DNA from 2 places in the Roseovarius tibetensis genome. Region 1 is predicted to be linked to the other one. Evidence: riboswitches for the same ligand, from Rfam matches in the RefSeq annotation. Region 1 holds a riboswitch; the other holds the start of a gene.
The links. A riboswitch is a leader RNA that binds a small molecule or an ion and turns the genes downstream of it on or off. The one in region 1 is predicted to bind thiamine pyrophosphate.
Positions count from the first base shown of each region.

Region 2: it holds a riboswitch for thiamine pyrophosphate, as region 1 does, so the genes downstream of both, thiD (bifunctional hydroxymethylpyrimidine kinase/phosphomethylpyrimidine kinase) here and ACROSR_RS11950 (sodium:solute symporter family transporter) in region 1, are expected to answer to the same signal.

Region 1 is NZ_JBPBBB010000016.1:65,320-71,106, reverse strand. It holds gene ACROSR_RS11960 (hypothetical protein) at 1-81, opposite strand, end outside; gene ACROSR_RS11955 (ABC transporter substrate-binding protein) at 322-1,887, opposite strand; TPP riboswitch at 2,206-2,316, shown strand; gene ACROSR_RS11950 (sodium:solute symporter family transporter) at 2,401-3,846, shown strand; gene ACROSR_RS11945 (LLM class flavin-dependent oxidoreductase) at 3,860-5,140, opposite strand; gene ACROSR_RS11940 (3-oxoacyl-ACP reductase) at 5,152-5,787, opposite strand, start outside.
Region 2 is NZ_JBPBBB010000002.1:137,900-150,605, reverse strand. It holds gene ACROSR_RS02620 (ABC transporter substrate-binding protein) at 1-382, opposite strand, end outside; gene ACROSR_RS02615 (ThiF family adenylyltransferase) at 386-1,363, opposite strand; gene ACROSR_RS02610 (thiamine phosphate synthase) at 1,360-1,959, opposite strand; gene ACROSR_RS02605 (thiazole synthase) at 1,956-2,726, opposite strand; gene thiS (sulfur carrier protein ThiS) at 2,728-2,925, opposite strand; gene ACROSR_RS02595 (FAD-dependent oxidoreductase) at 2,909-3,895, opposite strand; gene thiD (bifunctional hydroxymethylpyrimidine kinase/phosphomethylpyrimidine kinase) at 3,892-4,686, opposite strand; TPP riboswitch at 4,733-4,835, opposite strand; gene ACROSR_RS02585 (ion channel) at 5,072-5,512, opposite strand; gene ychF (redox-regulated ATPase YchF) at 5,630-6,727, opposite strand; gene trpA (tryptophan synthase subunit alpha) at 6,855-7,646, shown strand; gene ACROSR_RS02570 (Hsp20/alpha crystallin family protein) at 7,810-8,298, shown strand; gene ACROSR_RS02565 (alpha-hydroxy acid oxidase) at 8,501-9,664, shown strand; gene ACROSR_RS02560 (50S ribosomal protein L25/general stress protein Ctc) at 9,827-10,477, shown strand; gene ACROSR_RS02555 (periplasmic heavy metal sensor) at 10,544-11,038, opposite strand; gene ACROSR_RS02550 (hypothetical protein) at 11,038-11,379, opposite strand; gene ACROSR_RS02545 (RNA polymerase sigma factor) at 11,369-11,962, opposite strand; gene ACROSR_RS02540 (EF-hand domain-containing protein) at 12,027-12,533, opposite strand.

The DNA of each region.
Region 1 (5,787 bases):
ATTCATGAGGATCACCCCGTCCAGCGGACGGTTCAGGAACGCCTGCACATGCTCGTCGATCTCCTCGTACAGCCGCGACAATTGGCTCTTCGGAGAAACACGCGGAAATTGGTGATGGCCCCTGAGGGGCGGCGTATCCTGGCAGCGGTCACGCACTGTAACGTCTCTGGAAAGACAGGGACATGCTACGATAACCGGATGCGTCAGCTTCCCGCGACACGTTGCGGTCAGAGGACGGTGGCGATCAAGACCAATGCGCCCCGCCGAAAGAGGCGGGGCGCATGCATCAACCTGGTGACCCGCAGGCCATGGGGCATGTATTCAGGCGAACCACCAGCGTTCCATCCAGCGTTCGCCGTCCATGTCGAAATTTGACGCGAACTCGCCATGCGCGATCTTGCCATTGGTCGCGAAGACGAAATTCGCGAACATCGGCAGCACGGTGCCGCCATCCTTGGACACAAGCTGCTGCATTTCCGAATACATGGCGCGGCGCGCATCCTCGTTCAGTTCGGCGCGGGCCTTCACCAGCAACTCGTCGAACCGGGCATTCGACCAGCTGCTGTCATTCCACGCCGCGCCGGACTCGTAGGCCGTGGAAAAGATCTGATCCTCGGTCGGGCGGCCGCCCCAGTAGACCGCGCAGAATGGGTGCTTCAGCCAGACATCCGACCAGTAGCCATCGTTGGCAACGCGGTTGACGTTGATGTTGATCCCGGCCGCATTGGCCGAGTTCCGGTAGAGCACCGCGGCATCCACGGCCCCCGGAAAGGCCGCATCGGCCGCCGACAGGGTCACGTCGAGGCTGTCGAGCCCGGCCTCGCGCAGGTGGAATTTCGCCTTGTCGGGATCGTAGCTGTGCTGGGCGAGATCCGGATCGTGGAACCGGTAGCTCGGTCCGATGGGCTGGTCGTTGCCGACGGTGCCGTGGCCGAACAGGATCTTGTCGACCAGCTCCTGCCGGTTGATGCCGTATTTCAGCGCCAACCGGACATTCACGTCGTCAAAGGGCGCGGTGTCGGCCTGAGCCGCGAAACTGTAATATTGCGGGCCCGCGATCGAGTGGATCGCGAGGTCGGGATCGCGCCCCAGCATGCTGATAGTCTTGAGATCGAGCTTGTCGATCACGTCGACCTCACCCGAGACAAGCGACGAGGTCCGGGCGTTCACATCGACGACCGACAGCATCTCGACCGCATCGAACCAGCCACGGTTCTGGTTCCAGTCCTCTGTGTGCCGTTCGAGGCGGGCGATGACACCGGGCTGGAATTCGACCAGCCTGTAGGCGCCGCAGCCATCGCCGGAGCGCCAGTCGATCCCGCCGTTGCCGTCGGATGGCACGATCGCCATGTGGTAATCGGTAAACACGAAGGGGAAATCGGCGCTGCCAGCGGACAGTTCGAACACGACCGTGTTGTCGCCTTCCTTGGCGACGCTCACGATCGGGGCGACCAGCGGCTTGGCAACCGAGGTGGACCCTTCGCCCCTGTGGTGATTGATGGAATCTACGATGTCGTCAAGGCTCAGCGGCTTGCCGGAATGATAGGTCACCCCCTGTCGGATCCTGAAGCGCCATGTCTTCGCATCCGGCGTGGCCTCCCAGCTTTCGGCGAGATCCGGTTCGGCCGACCCGTCTGTCGCCACTTTGGTCAGGTACCCGTGCATGCCGAACGGCAGGGCGACCGTGAAGCCGTTGGTCCAGGTTGCCGGATCCAGCGTGTCGTTGGTGTTGCCGTGACCCTTTGCATGGCGGATCGTGCCGCCGCGTTTCGGGGTCATGTCGGTGGCCGACCAGGCAACGCCCGGCATCATACCTGCGGACAGGCCCGTTGCGGCCGTGCCTGCAAGAAAGCTTCTGCGGTCGAGGCCGCGAATGCGAGATGTCATGTTTGTGGGTTCTCCTTTTGATTGTGCCCTCCGAGAAGCGCACTGGCGACATACAGTACCGGGCCGTACGCGATCGTCAAGTTGCGACGCGATTCCCCCGCGCGGCAGATGCCAGCGCACATCGCGCGACCGGCGCGCGCCGGTCGCGGCACGGCATCGCCCGGCCGGTCGGGAAACCGGCGGTCGGTGTCGGTTCGGGGACCGGCCTGCGGATCACCTTGGCGGTCGAGGCAGGACAATACACTTGGCGGCTCGTGTGAGACTGGCGGTATCGATCCTGTTTCATTGACACGCATGCGCCGGGTGCTTACCGATACCTTCAAGTCCTGGGGGAGCCTTGTCGGCTGAGACTCCATCGCTGTCATGCGGTGGTAACCCTTAGAACCTGATCCGGGTCATGCCGGCGAAGGGAAGGAATAGGCCGGGTCTGCACCCGTACCCCTCTTTCTTGCGCGCCGTGCATCGATCGCAACAGCGTACCGCCGAAAGGCGCAGAGAAGAGGACCGACTGTCATGATGCTCGACCCCGTCTGGACAGGCCTGTGGCTGTCATTATGCGCCGCCCTTCTGGCCATCCCCGGCCTGATCCATGCCCGGCGTCACCGCGACACGCTGGAAGATTACATCACCGCCCGCAACAGCCAGAACACCCGTGCGACCGTGCTGACGCTGGTGGCGACCACGCTGGGGACCTGGATCCTGTTCGGCCCGGCGCAGGCCGCGACATGGGGCGGGATCGGCGCGATCCTTGGCTATGCCTTGGGGTCGATGGTGCCGCGCCTCGTGATGATCCCGCTGGGTCAGCGGATGCGTGACCTCATCCCCGACGGCCATGGCCTGACCGAGTTCGTGATCCATCGCTACGGTCGCGTCATGTATGCCTTCACCCTTGTGATCATGCTGTTCTACCTGTTCATCCTGCTGGCCGCGGGCCTGACGGCCGTGGCGCGGATGGTGGCCTTGCTGGCGCCCATCCCGCTATGGGTGACGGCCAGCACGGTCATGGCCGCGACGCTGATATACACCTTCTACGGGGGGCTTCGGGCGTCGATCTACACCGACAAGTTGCAGATGATCGTGATCGCGCCGATGCTCGGGCTGCTCCTGGTTTTTGGCTGGCAAGCCGCCGGCGGTGCCGCCCCTACCCTTGCAGGACTGCGCGAGACCGCGCCGCATCTGCTGCAGATCGGTGACACAGGGGGGCTGCGCGCGGGGGTGACCTTCTTTCTCGCTGTGGCGCTGACCGGGCTGTTCTATCAGGGCACGTGGCAGCGGATCTATGCCGCGCGCGACGCGCGGGTATTGCGCCGGGGTTTCTGGATCAGCGGTGTGTGCAATTTCGTGGTCGTCGGGCTGATGGGGCTGTTCGGTCTGGCCTTCGTCGGGCTAGGCCTCGACGGCGACGGGTCGGTCGCGCTGTTCAGCGTTCTGCTGGCAGAGGTGCCGATGTGGTTCGCGCTGGCGCTTATCCCGCTGGGGCTGGCGCTGGTCATGAGCAGTGCGGATTCCACCATCAGCGCCACCTCCAGCATCATCGCCGTCGACATGGGGCGGCTGATGTCCGGCGCGGCTGACCGCACCCTGATGACCCTTGCGCGCTGGTTGATCGTTGTGGCGGCGGTCCCGGTGACATGGGTCGCGGCGCAAGGTTACAGCGTGCTATACTTGTTCCTGCTGGCCGATCTGCTGTGCTCGGCGGCAGCGTTCCCGGTATTCTTCGGGCTGTTCCATCGCCGCTATACCGGGTTCAACGCGGCGATCAGCACCGGGTGCGGCCTCATCGCCGGGCTGGCGATGTTTCCGGCGCCGGGCGCGGGCACCGCGACCTTGCTGGAGTCGTTCCTGCTGGCGGCGCTTGTTCCGGTCGGCGTGTCGCTGGTGCTGTTGCGGCTGCTGCCCGAGCGCGCGGCGTTTGATTTCAGCCTGCTCGGTGCCAGCGTGCGCCGCTTCCGGGGCTGAGCGCCGCACCCGGTCAGGCGGACGGGCGCGCCAGCCCCAGATGGTCGCGCAAAGTCCGTCCCGCATAGTCGCGGCGGAAAAGCCCCCGGGCCTGCAACACCGGCACCACGTGGTCGATGAAATCCTCGATCCCGTCGGGCAGCGAGGGCGGCATCAGGTTGAAGCCGTCCGCGCCGCCCGCCTCGATCCAGTGTTGCATTCGGTCGGCAATCTGTTCGGGGGTGCCGACCATCGTGCAATGACCACCCCCGGCGGCCAACCGCCCCAAGAGCTGGCGCAGCGTGGGCGCCTCGCTTTCGATGATTCGCAGGATGGTGGCGTAGCGTCCCTTGGGGCCGCTGAACGCCTCGAGCGGTGGCAGGTCGGGGACCGGCGCGTCGAGGTCCCAGTCGCGGCAATCCTGCCCGATGAACTGGCCAAGCTGGCGCAGCGAGTCCTCGGTCGGCAACAGCGCGTCCAGCGCGCTTTGCCGCGCCTTCGCCTCGGCCTCGGTCGCGGCGACATAGGTCACGAGGCCCGGCAGGATCGGCACCGGCGCGCGCCTCGCCGCGCGCACGCGTGCCTGGATATCGCGGTAATACGCCTGCGCCGATGGCAGGTCATAGGCAACGGCGTAGATCGCTTCGGCGTAGCGCGCGGCCAGATCGCGCCCCGGTTTCGACGCGCCGGCCTGAAACAGCACCGGATGCCCCTGCGGCGGGCGCGGCACGTTCAGCGGACCATCCACCATGAAATGGTCGCCCCGGTGATGGATGGGCCGCACCTTCGCCGGGTCGGCGAACTGCCCCTGACGGTCACACAGCAGCGCGTCATCGGACCACGAATCCCACAGCGCCAACACCGTGTCGGCAAATTCCCTGGCGCGTGCGTAGCGCGCCTCGGCGGGCGGCATCGCCTCGAGCCCGTGATTGCGGGCTTCCGTGTCAAACATCGAGGTCACGAGGTTCCAGCCCATCCGCCCGCCCGAGATATGATCGAGCGAGGCGAGCATCCGCGCCGCGTGAAAGGGCGTGTAAAAGGTACTGGACACCGTGGAGATCAGGCCGATCCGCTCGGTCGCGCGGGCCATCGCCGCCATCGCCGTCAGCGGTTCGAGAAACCACAAGGGCCCGCCGCCGACATTGGTGGCCGCCTGACCATCGGCAAAGAACACCGCGTCCAGCTTGCCCCGCTCGGCGATCTGCGCCAGCCCCTCGTAGTAACGGATATCGCCCAGACGCTCGACCGGCGATCCGGGCTGGCGCCACGCCGCGCGGTGATGGCCGCAGGCCATGATGAACAGGTTAAGATGCATCTGCGCGCGCTTCAGTTCTTCACGAGGCCGCCATCGACCACCAGGTTCTGCCCGGTAACGGCCCGTGCCCAGGGCGAGGCGAAAAACAGGGCGGCGTCGGCAAACTCCTCGGGCGTGGTGACCCGGCGCAGCGGCGTGTTGGCGGCGATCAGATCGAACACCGCCTCGGGCGTGGCGGCAGAGGCATCCGTGGTGCGCAGCAGCCCGCCCGACAGCATGTTCACGGTGATGCCCTCGGGGCCCAGATCATGCGCCAGCGTGCGGGTCAGCGACAGCAGTGCCGCCTTGGCCGCCGTGTAGTCGTGATAGGGCACGACCGGGTTCTGGAACAGGTTGGTGCCGATGTTGATCACCCGCCCGAATCCCAGTTCCCGCATCCCCGGCAGCGCCGCCTGAACGGTATTCAGCGCGCCGCGCGCCACGCCCTGCAACTGGTGATCGAGATGTTCCCATGTCAGGGCATCCGGGCCGGGCCGCGCATCGCCATTGAACGAAAAGGCCGGCAGCGCATTGTTGACGACAGTCGTCACCGGCGCCCCGAAATGCGCCTGTGCCGCCGCGAACATGGCGCGGACCGAATCGGGGTCGCGCACATCTGCCTGCACCGCCAGCGTACGCTCTGGTGCATGCGCAGCCACAGCCTGCGC
Region 2 (12,706 bases), on a different contig from region 1:
AAAACCCGACCTTGCGGCCCTCGAGATCGGCGGTGGATTTCACTGGCCCGTCCTCGAGCACCAGCAGGCAGTTGAGTGGCGTGGCGATCAGCGTGCCGACCCGACGCAGGGGCAGCCCGTTCTCGATCTGCAGATGCAGTTGCGGCTGATAGGCAATGGCCAGGTCCGCCTGCCCGGCGGCGACCATCTTGGGCGGGTCCGAGGGGTCGGCGGGGGCGACCACCTCGACCTCCAGCCCGGCCTCTTCGAAATAGCCCAGCTCCTCGGCCAGGATGATCGGCCCGTGATCGGGGTTGATGAACCAGTCCAGGATCAGGGTCATCTTGTCCTGGGCCATGGCCGGTCCGGCCAGCAGCGCGAGGATCAGCGAAAGATAGCGCATCTGTCAGTCTCCTTCATGAAGATCGCCCAGGGCGATCAGGGCAATGTCTCCGTCCCAGGTGCTGCGCAGCCGCGTCGCCGCCTGCCACGATCGCAGCCCGGTGCGGCAGGCGAGCACGGCGCGCGCCCCCTCGGGGCGGGTGTCGGGGTGGTCGAAATCGGTCACGGTTCGGCGGCTGGCCCGCGGCAGGGCCGGCCCGTCCTCGTCCGCCGTGCGCAGATCGACCAGCCAGTCATCGGGGCGGGCTTGTTGCGGCGCGATGAAGGCAAAGCCGCCACCGGGTTCCGGTGCCGCGTCGAAGCGGAACCCGCCAAAGCGGTGACCGGTGGCCTCGAACGTGACCAGTTGCCCCAGCGGCGACGGTGCTATCCCGGTCAGGACGGCTATCGCCATCTGCGCCTGAAGGCTGCCGACCACGCCGACCGACGGCCCCAGAACGCCGTCGGCGGCGCAGCTGCCCGCGCGCTCGGGCAGGTCGGGGAAGACCGCGCGCAAGGACGGCGCCCCACCGCAGAACCCGCCGCAATAGCCCGACATGCCGACCACCGAGGCGCTGATCAGCGGGGTGCCCGCCGCCAGGCAGGTGTCCGAGGCCACGTAGCTTGCCGCGAAACTGTCGGCGCAATCCAGCACGAGATCGGCGGAGGCAACGTGATCCGGCGCGTTCGCCGGGTCGAGCGGTTCGGGCACCGCCGTGACGGTGCAATCGGGGTTCAACTCGGCCATGTGGCGCGCCGCCGCCTCGGCCTTGGGCCGGCCGATATCGTCCATGCGGAACAGCGTCTGGCGGTGCAGGTTCGTGAGGCTTACGCGGTCGCCATCCATCAGCGTGATCCGACCGACGCCCGCGCCCACGAGGTATTGCAGCACCGGCGCTGCCAGCCCGCCGGCGCCGACGACCAGCAGATGCGCGGCTGTCAGCCTGCCTTGGGCGACCTCGCCGAACTGGGGCAGGGCAATCTGGCGGGCGTAGCGGCTCATCCCGTGGCCCCTATCCATTGCCGGACGCGGCCCTCGGGGTCGTCGTTCAGCGTGATGTCGGTGACCGCCGCGACGATATCGGCGCCGGCTTCAAATGCGCCCGGCGCGCGCTCCACCGACATGCCGCCGATCGCGACGAGGGGGATATCGCCGATCAGCCTCCTCCATTCGGTCACCTTGTCGAGCCCTTGCTCGTGCCATTTCATCTTTTTCAGGATGGTCGGATAGACCGGGCCGAGCGCGACGTAATCGGGGGCGTGCTGCAGCGCGCGATCAAGCTCTGCATGGTCATGGGTGCTGATCCCCAGCCGCAGCCCGGCGCGGCGGATGGCCGGAATGTCAGCGTCATCGAGATCCTCTTGTCCCAGATGCACCCAATCGCAGCCTGCATCGACCGCCACCTGCCAGTGATCGTTGACCACGAGGATGGCACCTTGCGCGCGGCACAGCGCCTGTGCGTCCGCGATCTCGGCGCGCAGCGCGTCGCCGGACAGTTCCTTGATCCGAAGCTGCGCCAGTTTCACGCCAAGCGGCAGCGTGCGCCGCAGCCAGTCGGCGGAATCGAAGATCGGGTAGAAGCGCGGCAGATCCGTCATGAGAACGCCTGCCCCAGCACCGGCGTCGATGGTGCGGCCATGTCGCGCGGCATCATCGGATCGGCCTCGAACCCCATGCGCCCAGCCTCCAGCGCGCGGGCAAAGCCGTCGGCCATCGCCGCCGGATCTCCCGCCTTGGCAACGGCGGTATTCAAGAGCACTGCGTCATACCCCAGCTCCATCGCGTGGGCCGCCTGCGAGGGCACGCCCAGTCCGGCATCGACGACCAGCGGCAGATCGGGGAAATGCGCGCGCAGGGTGCGCAGCCCGTAGATGTTGTTAAGCCCCAGACCGGTGCCGATCGGCGCGCCCCATGGCATCAGCACTTGGCACCCCGCCTCGACCAGCCGCTCGCAGATCACCAGATCCTCGGTGCAATAGGGAAACACCTTGAAGCCTTCATCGGTCAGGATGCGCGCGGCCTCGACCAGACCGAACGGATCGGGCTGAAGCGTGTCGGCGTGGCCGATCACCTCAAGCTTGATCCAGTCGGTATCGAATAGTTCGCGCGCCATCTGCGCGGTTGTCACCGCTTCGCGCACCGAATGGCAGCCGGCAGTGTTGGGCAGCACATGCACGCCCAGATCGCGGATCAGATCCCAGAACGCCTGGCCGGCGCGCTCTGACCCGGCCTCGCGCCGCACAGACACCGTGGCGATCCCGGCGCCGGAACGTCTGAACGCCTCGGCGAGAATCGCCGGCGAGGGGTATTGCGCCGTGCCCAGCATCAGCCGCGAGGCGACTTCGGTGTCGTAATACGTTGGCATGTCAGCCCCCTTGGCGTGGCGTGACGATCTCGATCCGGTCGCCATCCGCCAAGCGGTGGTCGGCGCGGTTCGCGGCCGGCACGAATTCCTCGTTGACGGCCGTGGCAACCTTGACGTCGCCGTAGCCCATCTCGTCGAGAAGGGCCGCGAGGCTGTCCGCGCCGGTCTCGTGCCTTGTGCCGTTAAGCGTGATCTTCATGGTACATCTCCGGTCTTTGATTGTCGCCCAGCACCAGCCCCGCCACCTGCCGCGCCACTGAGGGCGACAGCAGGAAACCGTGACGAAAGAGGCCGTTGACATGCAGCGTGTCGTCTTGCCGCGTGATGCGCGGCAGGTTGTCGGGAAAGGCGGGGCGGGCATCCGCACCGATTTCCACCACCTCGGCCTCGCCGAAGGCCGGATGCAGGGCGTAGGCCGCCGACAGAAGCTCCATCACCGAGCGGGCCGAGGCGCGGCCACGCTCTCCGCTTTCGATCTGGGTGGCGCCCAGCATGAAGATGCCGTCGCCACGCGGCACGATATAGAGCGGAAAGCGCGGATGCAGCAGGCGTACCGGCCGTGTGAGGGTCACGTCTCGGCTGCGCAGCACGACCATCTCGCCCTTGACGCCGCGCAGATCGGGCAGGGCGTCCTGCGCCGCAAGGCCGCGGCAATCGATCACCGGGCCGTCGGGGGCCTCATCGCTTTGCTCGAAACGCGCACCGTCCGCTTCCAGCGTCCGGCGCAGATGCGCAAGCGCCCCGCGCGGGTCGATATGCGCCTCGGTCTCGAACCACAGCGCGCGGTCGTGCCGGTCGGCGACATGCGGCTCCAATGCCGTCAGATCGTCGCCGGTGACCAGCCGGTGCCCGGTGGTGCGACGCGCGAACTGGTCAAGCTCTCGCCGGTCGCGCCCCAGTGTGATCACGAGCGAGCCCTGGCGTTGCACCGCCACGCCGCGTGCGGCCCACCAATCGGCGGCCTCGCGCCCCAGCCGCACCACGGGTTCCTCTGCGGTGGCGCCTTCGCATTCGGGCGCGAGCATGCCGCCCGCCCACCATGAACAGGCATGGGGGCCGGGCAGCGGGTTGGGGTCGCGCAGGGTGACGGACACGCCGCGCGCCATCAGCTCGGTCGCCACGCACAGCCCCACGACGCCTGCGCCGCGAATTGTGACATGTGCCGTCATGTCCAGACCTCGTGAAAGTGATGCACCGGTCCGTGCCCCTCGCCAATCTGTAGCCGATCTGCGGCCCGGATCGCCGCGTGCAGCCAGCCATGCGCGCGCTCGACCGCCTGCGTCAGGGTATGCCCCTTCGCAAGCCCCGCCGCGATGGCCGAGGAATAGGAACAGCCCGTGCCGTGGGTGTTGCGCGTGGCGATACGGGGTGCGTCGAAGCGGATCGCCTCGTCGCCGATCAGCCAGTCGGTGCAGGTCTCGCCCTTGCCGTGGCCGCCTTTCATCAGCACCGCGCGCGCGCCCATGTCGCGCAGTCGCGCGCCGTGATCCTGCATGTCGGCGTTGCTGCGCGCTTCGGGCAGCCCGAGAAGCGCCGCCGCCTCTGGCAGGTTCGGTGTCAACAGGTCGGCGCGTGGCACCAGATGTGTCAAAAGCGCGGCACGCGCGCTGTCGGGCAGCAGCCGGGCCCCGGATTTCGCGACCATGACCGGGTCGATCACCACGGGGCCGGCATGGTCGGCAAGCGCCCGCGCAACCGTCTCGATCAGGCTGGCATCACCCAGCATGCCGATCTTGATCGCGTCGATCCGGATGTCATCCAGCACCACCGCGATTTGCGCGGCGACGCTGGCCTCGGGGATCGGGTGTACGTCGGTCACCGCAACGGTATTCTGCGCCGTGACGGCGGTGATCACGCTGGCCCCGTAGACACCAAGCGCCGAGAATGTCTTGAGGTCGGCCTGAATGCCTGCGCCACCGCCACTGTCGGAGCCTGCAATCGTCAGCGCTGTTGTCGCCATCCTGCGTTCCTCTCTCGTTATCGGGAACGAAGGTGCTGCGCCGGTTGGCAGACAAGGCTCCGTTCCCTACGCCGGTGTGACCCGGATCAGGTTCGATGGGTTGGCCTGTTGCCTCTCAGCCCCGTGATCGGGCACCCCAACGGATACTTTCGAGATAGCAATTAGGTGCCGACCCGACAAGGGGCGACATCCGCGGCGCCCGAGGTCGGGACCCGGCCCGGCGGGACTGATCTCTGCGCCAGTCGCCCGACCGCGCGCTGATGTGTGACGCGCCTCCGGCGGGAGTATTTGGAGAAAGATGAAAACGGTAGGACGCAGTCCGGACAGACGGCGCGGGGCGGTGGGGTTTGCGCCGTGGTCCCGTCAATGCGGGCGAGCGCGGCCGCTAGTCATCCAGATCCGGGTGCCAGTGGCGCCGCATGACGAGATAGGTGAACGATGCAGACCATGTGATAAGCAGAAACCCGTTGAGGGATTCGATGCCGGCGAGGATCCTGAGCGGTCCCTCGGGATAGACATCCCCGATACCAAGGGTGGTGAAGCTGGTGATCGAGAAATAGAAGAAGTCGAGCGCCGTCGCCGTGGCCTGACCCTCGATCCCGCCAAAACGCGCGCTTTGATGCAGCGCCGCGATCGCGGCGGCATAGAGGATGATCTCGACGAGATGCGCGGCGAAGCACGCGAAGATGACGACCAGAACACGTTGTCGCGGGCGGATCGGCAGATGGCGGATCAACCGCCCGGTCATGCGCAATGCCTCGTAGTGGACCAGGACCGTCGCGGAAATCAGCAGCGCGGCAACGGCAAGAATGATGAATGCGGTCATTGACGTCACAAGGCTCCTGCCACGGTTTCGTGCGTTCCGTGACCCGCCTGGACGCGGGCGTCCCATCCAGCCGTTCGGGCCGCACCATGTGTGCTGCGGGGGACCGGTGCGCGCGGGTCAGGTATTGAAGAGGAAATGCAGCACGTCGCCATCCTTGACAATATACTGCTTGCCCTCGGCGCGCATCTTGCCGGCATCCTTGGCCTTCTGTTCGCCGCCGAGACTGACGAAATCGTCGTAGGCGATGGTTTCAGCCCGGATGAAGCCACGTTCGAAATCGCCGTGTATGACCCCGGCGGCCTTGGGCGCGGTTGTGCCGGTGGGCACGGTCCAGGCGCGGGCCTCTTTCGGGCCGACGGTGAAATAGGTCTCGAGGTGCAACAGGTCGTAGCCGGCGCGGATGAGCCGGTCGAGACCGGCCTCGTCGAGCCCCATCTCGTCCAGGAACATCGCCGCCTCCTCGGCGTCGAGCTGGCTGATTTCCTCTTCGATCTGCGCCGAGATCACGACCGAGGCCGCGCCCTGCGCCTCGGCCATGCGTGCCACGGCCTCTGAATGGGCGTTGCCGTCGGCGGCGTGAGCCTCGTCGACATTGCAGACGAAAAGGACGGGCTTGGAGGTCAGAAGCTGCAGCATCTTCCACGCCTTGAGGTCGTCCTCGTCGATTGCGACGGTGCGGGCGGGCTTGCCCTCTTCAAGGGCTGTCTGCGCGAGGGCGAGCAGGCGGTCGGCCTGCACGGCCTCCTTGTCGCCGCCCTTGATCTTGCGCGCGAGACCGGCGCGGCGTTTCTCGATGCTGTCGAGATCGGCGAGCATCAGTTCGGTCTCGACCGCGTCGGCATCGGCGACGGGATCGACACGGCCATCGACATGCGCCACATCGCCATCCTCGAAGCAGCGCAGGACATGGGCGATGGCGTCGACCTCGCGTATATTGGCGAGAAACTGGTTGCCAAGGCCCTCGCCCCGCGACGCGCCCTTCACCAGCCCGGCGATATCGACGAAGGTCATGCGGGTGGGGACGATCTGTTTCGACTTCGCGATCGCCGCCAGCCGGTCGAGCCGCGCATCGGGCACCGCGACCTCGCCCACGTTCGGCTCTATCGTGCAGAACGGAAAATTCGCGGCTTGTGCGGCCGCCGTGCGGGTGAGCGCGTTGAAAAGCGTCGATTTGCCGACATTGGGCAAGCCGACGATACCCATCCTGAAGCCCATCTGCCACTCTCCCAGCCCGTGAATTGCGGGCATGTACGGGGTCGGACGGGGCAAGGTCAAGCCGGGCATTGATTTCGCCCGCGCTTTGCGCCAAACCGCCCGGAACGCATCTGAAGGACACACCCCCATGACCCGTATCGACACCAGGTTTGCCGAACTGAAAGCCGCCGGGAAAAAGGCCTTCGTGTCCTATATCATGGCGGGTGATCCGGATGTCGAACGGTCCTTCGAGGTGATGAAGGGATTGCCCGCGGCGGGGGTCGACGTGATCGAACTGGGCGTGCCCTTCACCGACCCGATGGCGGATGGGCCGACGATCCAGCAGGCCGGGCAGCGCGCGCTTGCCGGTGGCATGACACTGGAAAAGACGTTGCAGATGGCGCGGCGCTTTCGCGAGATCGACGATGTGACCCCGATCGTGCTGATGGGTTATTACAACCCGATCTACAGCTGGGGGGTCGAACGGTTCCTGGTCGATGCGACGGCGGCGGGGATCGACGGGCTGATCGTGGTCGATCTGCCCCCCGAAGAGGATGACGAACTGTGCCTGCCCGCATCGAAGGCCGGGCTGAACTTCATCCGGCTGGCGACGCCCACGACCGATGACAAGCGCCTGCCCAAGGTTCTCGAGAATACCAGCGGGTTCGTCTATTACGTCTCGATCACCGGGATCACCGGCGCGGCCTCGGCCGAGGCGGGCGATGTCGAACCGGACGTGGCGCGCATCAAGGCGAAGACCGATCTTCCGGTGGTGGTGGGCTTCGGCATCCGCAATCCCGAGACGGCGCAGTTGATCGCCGGCGTGGCCGATGGCTGTGTCGTCGGCTCGGCCATCGTCGCCGAGATCGCCAAGGGCGGGCCGGTCTCGGACGTGATCGAGTTCGTGCGCGGGCTGGCTGGCGGGGCACATCGCGCCTGATCCGGTCAATACACTGCTTTTGAACGATAAAAATGATCCGAACCCCTTGAAGGTTCGGCTCGCTCTTCCCATTTTCGGGGTGAAAGGGGATGGCAGGCCCCGGCAATGGCGGCGTCGCCGTCCCCTCCACCAAGATCGAGACGGAACAAAAAGGAGGGAAGCGATGAACATGAGATCACTGATGCCATGGAACACCCGCAGCCCTGCAAACTGGGCAGGCGAACGCGATCCTTTCGCAGCACTGCACAACGAGATGAACCGCTTGTTCGATAGCGCCTCTCGTGAATTCGGTCGCGACCTGTGGGCCCTCGACGGGTTTGGCGGTTGGCCGCGGGTCGACGTGACCGATGCGGAAGACCACGTTCGGGTCGATGCCGAGGTACCGGGGCTGAACGAGAACGATGTGGAACTTACCTTGAAAGACGGCGTCCTGACGCTCAGCGGCGAACGCAAGGTCGAGAATGACGACAATGACCGCCGCGTATCCGAGCGGTTCGTCGGGCGGTTCGCACGGCAGATCCCGCTGGGGTACGAGATTGACGAGGATAACGTCTCGGCAACCTTCAGCAATGGCGAGTTGACCGTGACACTGCCCAAGACGGAGCAGTCGAAATCGGACGCCAAACAGATCGAGATCAAGTCAGCCTCGTAACCCGGTCACACCGTCCGTGTTGACCAAAACGCGCCCCATTGGGGCGCGTTTTTCATGTCAAGCCATGACGGGTCGCCCGTTCGAGGCCGGACGCGGGCCACAATGGCGCGCCGCATCTCCGCAACTTTTTCCTGCGACACGTCGTTCGATTGTGCCATAAGGCGCAAATCTGTACGGAGTTTGCATCTAGGCTGGAGGGCGCATGGCTGTCATCACGAATATTCAGGATCTCAAGGACATATATGCACGCCGCGTGCCCCGGATGTTCCATGACTACGCGGAATCCGGCAGCTGGACCGAACAGACCTTTCGTGAGAACACCTCGGATTTCGACAAGATCCACCTGAAACAGCGCGTCGCCATCGACATGACCGGCCGCAACGTGGCATCCAAGATGATCGGGCAGGATGTGGCGATGCCGGTCGGGCTGGCGCCGGTCGGGCTGACCGGCATGCAGCACGCCGATGGCGAGATCAAGGCGGCGCGCGCGGCCGAGACGTTCGGAGTGCCCTTCACGCTGTCCACGATGTCGATCTGTTCGATCGAGGATGTGGCCGCACACACGACCAAGCCGTTCTGGATGCAGGTCTACACGCTGAAGGACGACGATTTCATGCAACGGCTGTTCGACCGCGCAAAGGACGCCAAGTGTTCGGCGGCGATGATCACGGTCGATCTGCAACTGCTGGGGCAGCGGCACAAGGACCTCAAGAACGGGCTTAGCGCGCCGCCGAAGCTGACACCGTCGAGCGTGGCGAACATGATGACCAAGGTTCGCTGGGGCCTGGGGATGCTGGGCACCAAGCGGCGCAGTTTCGGCAATATCGTGGGTCATGCCAAGGGGGTGACGGACCCCTCGTCGCTGAGCACATGGACCGCCGAGGCGTTCGACCAGGCGCTTGACTGGGAGCGGATCAAGCAGTTCCGCAGGATGTGGGACGGCCCGCTGATCATCAAGGGGATCATGGATCCGCGCGATGCCGCCGAGGCGCTGAACGTCGGGGCGGACGCGATCATCGTGTCCAACCATGGCGGGCGGCAGCTTGACGGGGCGATTTCCGCGATCCGTGCGCTGCCGGCGATCATGGATGCCGTGGGCGACAAGATCGAGGTGCATCTCGACAGCGGCATCCGGTCGGGCCAGGACGTGCTAAAGGCGCTGAGCCTTGGCGCAACGGGGACCTATATCGGCCGCGCCTGGACCTACGGGCTGGGCGCCATGGGCGAGGCCGGCGTGACCCGTGCGCTCGAGATCATCTACAAGGAACTCGACAGTTCGATGGGTTTGTGCGGGCGGCGCGACGTGCATGATCTCGACCGCGATGTGCTTATGGTGCCCAAGGGGTTCGCCGACGGCTGGGAGTAGCGCCCGGACCCCCGACCGGTGGATCGGGGTATTTTTGCCAAGAAGAAACCGGAAAGTACCCGATTCGGGCCTTTTCAAGCCGGGTGACGTGGTCTATCAGCGCACTCTCATGCGGGGTGACAGCCTTGGAGGCACCCTGCTCTAACCTATGGAGTATTCAAGATGGCTGGAGAAATTCCTGATCTTCACGCCCAGGAACGTACGGGGACGGGCAAGGGCGCCGCTCGTGCGGTGCGCCGTGCGCATCTGGTTCCGGGGATCGTGTTCGGGGGCGATACGGACCCGCTGCCGATACAACTGCCTTACAATGCATTGATCAAGCGGTTGAAGGCGGGTCGGTTCAAGTCGACGCTTTTCAATCTCAAGGTCGACGGTCACGAGGATGTCCGCGTGATCTGCCGTGACGTCCAGCGTGATATCGTCCGGGATCTGCCGACGCATGTCGATTTCCTGCGCCTGCGCCGCACGACCAAGATCAACCTGTTCATCCAGATCGATTTTCAGGGCGAGGAAGAGTGCGCGGCGCTGCGCAAGGGCGGCGTCCTGACGATCGTGCGTCCCGAGATCGAGCTTGTCGTGACCGCGGGCGACATTCCCGAGAACATCGTCGTCGATCTGACCAAGATGGAGAACATCGGCGACACGATGACCATTTCCATGGTCGATCTGCCCGCGGGTGCGAAGCCGACCATCGACCGCGATTTCGTGATCTGCAACATCTCCGCGCCGTCGGCGCTTCAGTCGCAGGACGACGAGGACGAGGAAGAGGCGGATGTCGAAGAGGTGGCCGAGGCGGCCACCGACGAAGCCTGATCGGCCTGTCGGATCTTTCGCGACGCAATCGAACGCGGCCCCCTATGGTGGCCGCGTTTTGCATTTTCAGTCGCCACGGTGGTGGTCGTGCGCCGCGCGATAGGCCCTGATCTTGTCTTCCAGACGGTCGGCATAGGCGCGGCGCTCGGCGTCGGTCATGTTCGACAGGTGCGTGACCAGGATGTCCTGCCCCATTTCGAAGCGCACGGCAAAGCGGGCGCGGTGCTGTCGCATCCGTTCCGCGACCTGTGCGGGATCGAACGGCACGGCGCGCAAATCGGCCACCATCGCGTCGAGACTGGCGCGCATGTCGGCGCGTCCGCCATCGACCTGACGCCACGCCTGACGCATCTGTCGCCCGATCTCGTGGCGATCCTCCTGGCTGAGGGCGCGGGTCAGCGGCCCCCCCGCCATGTCAAGCCGCGACGGATGTGGCCCATCCGTGTGCCGCAGGGCCCAGCCGGCCGCCAGCCCCACGACCAGCAGGTTGAGCGCAAGCGATGCCACCAGAACGATTCGGGTCAGGCGGTCGCCGCGGAGTCCGCGCGTCGGGTTTGCCATCAGTCGTCTCCATCGCCCAGATCGAAGGCCATTTCGGGTGTGATATCAACAAGGTACCTCGCCTCGTCCGTGCCGATCACACGGTCGGGCAGGCCGGCACCGATCCACAGCCCCGCCAGCGCCGCGGTGGTCAGCCCCGCCATGGTTGGCCAGCCACCCAGAAGGTGCCGGACACGCGTCGTCCAGCTGTGTCGTGGTGCCGGCCACAGCGCGGCGGTCCGTATCGTTTCGGCATCCGTCAGAACGCGCGCCAGCATATCCTCGGTCGGGGCGGGGGCGGCGTCGCGGGCGGCGTCGAAGAATGGATCGAGCACCGTGTCGTCGTGATCGTCATGTCTCATCGGCATATCCCAATTCCTCTTTTCGTCCCGAAAGTGCCGCCGACAACGCACGTTTCCCGCGCGAGGTTAGGCTTTCGACCGCCTCGATCGTGATCTCCATGATGTCCGCGATCTCGGGGTTCGACAGCCCGTCGATATGGCGCAGCGCGACGGCCTGCCTCTGCCGTGCGGGCAGATCGTTCAGCGCCTCTTGCAGCGCGTTGGCGCGGGCGCGCTGCTGCATGTCCTCGACCACGCTTGCTCGGCCGTCAGCGGGCTCTGGTATGGCGTCGATCGCGACCGTTCCGCCACGTGCGCGGCGCTGGCGGTCGATGCAGAGGTTGGCCACCACACGGTAGAGCCATGTGGTCACCTTCGCCTCGCCCTCGCGCCAGTCCGGCGCCTGTTTCCACAGGCGCAGCATCGCCTCTTGCGTGACGTCCTCGGCCTCGGCGCGGTTGCCGAGAAGGCGCCAGGCATGCGCGAAGAGCCGCGGCGTGAGCCGCATGGTCAGCACACGTGCCGCCGCCGCATCGCCATCGGCAAAGCGTGCGAGCAACGCTTCGTCGGGCAGATCCTCCATGGCGTCGAACGGCATCGGCATCGCCTCCGAGCGTACCCGCCCCCCCGCATCCTTGACCAGTGACGCCGGGGGCAGATATGTGCCCTCACTGGTCGGCGCTACGGTCTTTCATGCCGTGGTGCCGATCGCCGTGGCGGCCGTGCCCCGTCTCGAACTCGGCGCGGGACACCGCCCCGTCGCCATCGAGATCCATGCGTTTCATCATGCGGCCCGACCGCCGGTCCCGCATCTCCTGCATGCTGAGGGCCCCGTCGCCATCGCTATCGTAGCGTTCGATCATGTGATCGGCGCGCTGGCCCATGCGCTCGGTCTGCCGTGCCATCATGTGCGTGACGAGTTCCTCGCGCGAGATCACGTCGTCGCCGTCGCTATCGGCCCCGTCGAATCGCGACTGCATGTGCATGGTCATTTCCTCGGTCGTGATCTTGCCGTCGCCATCGGCGTCAATCTCGTCGAAGCCGGGTCGCATCTGCATCGAGCCGTGCATTCCGCCCGCATGCATGCCATCCTTGTGGCTTGCGGCGGTTCCCCGGTCCGGTCCGGCAAAGGCAATGATCGTCGCCAGCCCCGTGAACAGCATTACATTTTTCATCGTGAAATCTCCTGTGGTGTCTGGTACGTCGGCGCGGCGGGAAAGAGACCGCCGATCCGAACGTGTTCATGATACGCCGCCCGTGCGGGTTTCCGTCGCGATCACGACATCATCGGCACACCGCGCCCCGATTTTCGCGACATCGCGCCGCAATGACACCCTGTCCCCTTCCA